One region of the Granulicatella elegans genome, then DNA from elsewhere that is predicted to be linked to it. Evidence: predicted binding sites of a transcription regulator. Region 1 holds the regulator's gene; the other holds the start of a gene.
The links. Region 1 encodes Rex, which represses fermentation and respiration genes when NADH is low (regulators of the CRP and FNR family bind a similar motif). Its sites were predicted from a motif close to TTGTGAANTANTTCACAA; they were not measured.
Positions count from the first base shown of each region.

Region 2: the regulator Rex is predicted to act here: its motif matches at 1,987-2,004, upstream of pflB (formate C-acetyltransferase).

Region 1 is NZ_CP085953.1:1,101,236-1,104,458, reverse strand. Features, by position in the region: gene LK443_RS05505 (IS1182 family transposase) at 1-626, opposite strand, end outside; gene LK443_RS05500 (redox-sensing transcriptional repressor Rex) at 891-1,526, opposite strand; gene LK443_RS05495 (ABC-F family ATP-binding cassette domain-containing protein) at 1,782-3,223, shown strand, end outside.
Region 2 is NZ_CP085953.1:565,525-568,747, forward strand. Features, by position in the region: gene LK443_RS02865 (ABC transporter permease) at 1-495, shown strand, start outside; gene LK443_RS02870 (DUF554 family protein) at 654-1,052, shown strand; gene LK443_RS02875 (heavy metal-binding domain-containing protein) at 1,128-1,445, shown strand; gene pflB (formate C-acetyltransferase) at 2,037-3,223, shown strand, end outside.

The sequences.
Region 1 (3,223 bases):
TGTTCTAGAGAGTTATTAGTAGCTTCAATCATGGCATGAACACCATATTCAGTAATTTTTTCTTCTTCTGATAAAGCAATATTCACTTGATTTTGAATTAATTGATCATATAATGTACTAATTTTTTCATTTAAAGCTTCATCATATCTTTCAATAGCTTTACGCCATACAAATGAATAACGATTGGCATCTGCTTGAACTTTTGTACCATCAATAAATAAACTATCTGAATCAATAATATGATAGTGTTGGAGTAATAAAGTAAAGTATACGAAAATGTTTTTAATGATAGAGGAAAACTGTTCATTACTTCTAAAATTATTAATAACATGGTAACAGACATAAGTTTGTTGAGAAAGCCACTGCATCGGAATATTTTCTTCATTTAATTGAACAATTTTTCTACCACTATACGTAGAACGAGTATAAGCGAAGAGAATCATTTTTAATAACATACGAGGATGATGAGCAGGTCTACCCATTTTTGATGTTGTATTAGGAAAGATAATAGAATCTGGAATAGAATCTACAAACTGATTAATAAATTGAGCAATGTGGTTTTTAGGGACGGTTAATGTAAAATTTAGTTCTAAAGTATCTGTTGGTGTGGTATAATTTTTGTACATAGGAGTCACCCTTTCTTATTTTATTTCATTCAAACTTATTATAACAGAGGTAGACTCCTATGTTTAATTTATAAGACTAAAAAGCACTATAAAATCCTGTTTCAGAATTTTATAGTGCTTTCTTCTATTTTTGAGACTTTTTGCCCAGCCTCTTAGGCATGAAACCGAAGGTTTGCTGCCGTCCTTTCTGCTACTATAGATAAAGTCATTTACGCAAAAAAACATCTCATAAATGCTCCTCACATTTACAAGATGTTTTTACGATTAATGAATATTGTTATTGTCTAAGAAATAAATCAACGTTTGCAATTCGTTTGTTAAGTCAACATTTTGAACACGAATATGATCCGGTGCAGTTAAACGAAGCGGTGTAAAGTTTAAAATACCACGAACATCAGCTTCGATTAATAAATTAGCAGTTTCTTGAGCAACTTCTTGAGGAACTGTTAAAATTGCCACTTGAATTTGTTGTACACGAAGTTGTTCTACTAAATCATTCATAGAATAAACTGGAACTCCACTCACAATTTTCCCTACCATACTTTCGTCCACTTCAAACGCAGCACTAATTCTTACATGATTACTTTGATGGAAATTATAATTTAATAAAGCTTGCCCTAAATTACCTACTCCAACTAAAGCAACATTTGTTAAACGATCATGATTTAATTGTTGACTAAAGAAATCTAATAAATACTCCACATCATAACCATAACCACGTTTCCCTAACGCTCCAAAATAAGAGAAGTCACGACGAATTGTTGCACTATCAACTTTTACTGCTTCACTTAATTCTGTTGAAGAAATACGACGTTTCCCTGCATCATGTAAAAATCTTAAATAACGATGATAAATTGCCAAGCGCTTTGCGGTAGCTTTTGGAATTTCAACTTTTTTCATTTTTCAATCTCCTTTGTATCAAATTTCATAAACATTCTAGCATAAGTTTCATATTTTTCACAAGCAATATGCTTGTTTTCACATAAATTATTGCATTTGTAAATTTTATTCTACATATATCTTGTAATTTTCTTAACTAAACAATATTGTGATTTTTTCTCATTCTTACAATTAATAAATAAATAGTAAAAACTTTTGTCCTCTTCACTTGTATGATAGAATAAATTTGAAACTGCATAGAAAGAGGATTATGACATGATTTTATTACAAGGTCAAGGGCTAGCTAGACATTTTGGTCCTGATGTACTATTTGAAAATATTTCCCTTGAAGTCCAAGAACGTTCTCGTATTGCATTAGTGGGAAGAAACGGAACCGGAAAATCAACATTATTAAAAATTTTGGCAGGAATCGAAGAACCTAGTTTAGGAATGGTCAGTAAGAAAAAAGACCTTTCCATCGGTTACTTAGATCAATATGCTTCCGTAGATTCTGAAAATACAATTTGGGAAGAAATGATTGAATTATTTAAAGGCATTGAAACTTTAAAAAAGGAAGCTCTTTTAATAGCTGATAAATTAGGAAATCCAGACGTATTAGCCAATGAATCTCTCTACCAACAAACATTAACACGTTACGATGATTTACAAGAACAATTAAATAAAATGAATGCTTATGGCTATGAAGGTGAAATTCGCTCTGTCTTACATGGATTCCAATTTTATCCAGAAGACTATGATAAACCTATTCAACAATTATCCGGCGGGCAAAGAACTCGTCTAGCCTTAGCTAAAATTTTATTAGAAAAACATGATGTCTTAATTTTAGACGAACCTACCAACCATTTAGATATTGAAACATTAACATGGTTAGAAGATTATTTAAAATCTTCACCTGTGTCACTACTTATTGTCAGCCATGACCAATACTTTTTAGATAAAGTCTGTCAAGAAGTATATGAAATTCATCATCACACTTGCGATTATTATAAAGGCAATTATTCATACTATGTCACTGAACGTGAAAATCGTTTCTTACTACAACAGAAAGCTTATGAAAAACAACAAGAGAAAATTCAAAAATTAGAAGAATTTGTTGCGAAAAATATTGTTCGTGCCTCTACTACGAAACGAGCTCAATCCCGTAGAAAACAATTAGAAAAAATGGAACGAATCGAAAAACCTCAGTCCGACTCTAGATCTGCTCGTTTTTCATTTTCTGTGCAAAAAGAACCTGGAAATCAAGTTTTAATTGTGCAAGATGCTTTTATTGGATATGACGGACAAAAGCTATCAGGTCCAATCAATTTAAATATCCGCAAACAAGAAGCCGTTGCGATTGTTGGTCCAAACGGAATTGGAAAATCAACTTTATTAAAATCTCTAACACAAGAAATTCCATGGATTGCTGGAGAAAGTTCATTCGGGGCTAATGTTCAAGTCGGTTACTATGATCAAAATTTAAGTGGACTAAACTCTAAAACAACTGTTTTAGAAGAGCTCTGGAGCCGACATACGACGATGCCCGAAAAAGATATTCGTACCATTTTAGGAAGTTTCCTATTTTCAGGAAAAGATGTAGAAAAATCCACTGCTCAATTAAGTGGGGGAGAAAAAGCAAGACTTGCTTTAGCAAAACTTTCATTAGAACATGATAATTTCTTATTACTCGACGAACCTACGAATCACTTAGATATCGA
Region 2 (3,223 bases), 540 kb from region 1:
TTTGACTTAATTACTTTTAAGAAAAATTATGTATTAAAACGTTCATTATTAGCGCCACGTTCAAATGCGTGGATTACAAAGAGCTTTTTAGGGGCATATTTTGTAGTCATGTTTGTTGCGAATCTATTCATTATCTTCTTTATTGATGAAGCAATGTCTGTAGGTATTCCAAATTGGTTCAATGTTTGTTTATTAGTGGCAAGTGGGATTATTTATAGTTTGAGTCTAGGATTGTTTTTATTTAGAATTTTTAAAAATCCAATGATAGCTCAACAAGTAGGGGTTTTCGGTTCCCTTTTACTTGCGGGACTAGGAATGGCACCAAAACTATTTCAGTCTGAGATTATTGATATTGTAGCGCATTTTAGTCCAGTTTACTGGTTTGTTCAAATCGTTGATCGTCAAGAATTACTTCCAGGCATTCCAATGATATTAGTCATGGCACTTGTATTTTTCACAGCTGGGAACTATCGTTTAGAAACGTATGTCGATTAAGAAGGTTTGCATCAAATTTTGAATAATGGTAGGATGAATTGAAAAAATATTAAACGAAGGAGATTATATGCCGGTAGGAATTATTATAAATTCATTTGCCATTTTATTAGGGAATTGTTGGAGGGGTTGCCGAACATAAAACTCTATCGGAAATCAACATTCAATTAAACTTAATTTTTGGATTGTCTGCTATGATGCTAGGAATTACTTCTATAGGATTAGTAAAAAATATTTCAGCAGTTATTCTATCTATGATTATAGGAACAATTGTGGGAATATTTTGTAAAGTAGGAGTAAAAATCAATCAATTGGAGCAATTATTGGAACGTCCAGTGGCGAGATTTAGTAGTGGAGGTCATGGTGGATTAAGTCAGGAAGAATTTTTTTCGCAATTAGTAACAGTAATCGTATTATTTTGCTTTAGTGGAACAGGGATTTATGGTTCGCTTGATTCTGGAATGACAGGAGATCATAGTATCTTAATTGCAAAATCTATTTTAGATTTTTTCACGGCTACTATTTTTGCTTGTTATGCCGATAAGTTGGAGATGGGTTAATTGGATTCTCCCATTGATTATGCAGTAGAATAGGTGTAAAATAAATTGATAAAAAACACAAAAGGAGTGGTTAGAATGATTATTACAACAACGCCAATAATTGAAGGACATCATATTGTTGAATATAAGGGAATTACTTTTGGAGAAGTTATTTCAGGGGTAAATGTGTTAAAAGACCTTGGAGCAAGTTTTCGTGATTTCTTCGGTGGTCGTTCTCAAGGGTATGAGGGAGAATTGTTAAAAGCTCGTGAAGATGCTCTTCGTGAATTAGAAAAACGTGCAGTTCAAATGGGAGCAAATGCAGTTGTGGGAGTAAAAATCGATGCTGAAACAGTAGGAACAGCTGGTATGTTAATGGTAATGGCATCTGGTACTGCGGTCGTGATTGACTAAGCTCCTTATTAAAAGATAGAAATAGGGTTGATGGATTTTCCATCAACCTTTTTTAGTGCACATGAAAAGAAGTAAAGATAATATAAAGTAGTAGTTAAATATAAAGATAAAGAAGAAGTGTATTATATACAGTTATAAAAAATAGGGAATCTTTCATATATTTTTGATGATAAAAATTTCTTTTACGAAATGAATGGAGAAGTTTAAATAAAATAGAAGAATAAGAAAACGTGGTAATTACAGCGTTCTCATTGTTTTTTTAAAAGACTGTTGTTCGATTTTAAGTCAATGATTTTATTCTAAACATTTTTAAAACCACTTAATTTCTAGGCGTCTGTATTAATACAGTTTATTAGAGGTGTTATATTTATAGAGAAATAATCTGTTTTTTTACGAAAAGCTTTAAAAATAGGTTTTTCAATAGTTTTTATTTATAATTTTTGAACAAATTACTTGTATTAAATATCACTTATTTGAAAAAATAGTACAGATTTTTGTGATTATTCCATTGCTAATTCTTGAGAAAAGATGTATAATGTATTTGTTAAAAGAAAAACAAAAATAAAAAAATATAAGAAAAGAGGAAAATAAATGGTTAATAAAGCAGTTGTTGAATCCCAAGATTTTTTTGAAAAAGCTTGGGAAGGCTTCAAAGGTGTAGATTGGAAAAAGAAAGCAAGTGTATCTCGCTTCGTTCAAGCTAACTACACACCTTACGATGGAGATGAAAGCTTCCTTGCTGGGCCAACAGAACGTTCACTACACATTAAAAAAGTAGTAGAAGAAACTAAAGCTCATTATGAAGCAACTCGTTTCCCAATGGATACTCGTCCAACTTCTATTGCTGATATTCCTGCTGGATATATCGACAAAGAAAACGAAATAATCTACGGTATTCAAAATGATGAATTGTTCAAATTGAACTTCATGCCAAAAGGTGGTATCCGTATGGCGGAAACTACTTTGAAAGAAAATGGATATGAACCAGATCCAGCTATTCACGAAATCTTTACAAAATATGTAACAACAGTTAACGATGGTATTTTCCGTGCTTATACTTCAAACATTCGTCGTGCTCGTCACGCTCACACTGTAACTGGTCTTCCAGATGCATACTCTCGTGGACGTATCATCGGTGTTTATGCACGTCTTGCTTTATATGGTGCAGACTACTTAATGCAAGAAAAATTAAACGACTGGAACTCAATCGAAGAAATCGATGAAGAAACAATCCGTCTTCGTGAAGAAATCAATCTTCAATATCAAGCATTGCAACAAGTTGTTCGCTTGGGTGACCTTTACGGAGTTGATGTTCGCAAACCAGCGATGAACACTAAAGAAGCAATCCAATGGGTTAACATCGCATTCATGGCTGTCTGCCGTGTTATCAACGGTGCTGCTACATCTCTAGGACGTGTGCCAATCGTATTGGACATCTTTGCAGAGCGTGACCTTGCTCGTGGTACATTTACTGAATCAGAAATCCAAGAATTCGTTGATGATTTCGTTATGAAACTTCGTACAGTTAAATTTGCTCGTACAAAAGCTTATGACCAATTGTACTCAGGTGACCCAACTTTCATCACAACTTCTATGGCTGGTATGGGTAACGATGGTCGTCACCGTGTTACTAAGATGGACTACCGTTTCTTGAACACTCTTGACAACATCGGTAACTCTCCAGAACCAAACTTGACAGTTCTTTGGACTGACAAATTGCCATACAACTTCCGTCGCTACTGTATGCACATGAGCCACAAACACTCTTCTATCCAATA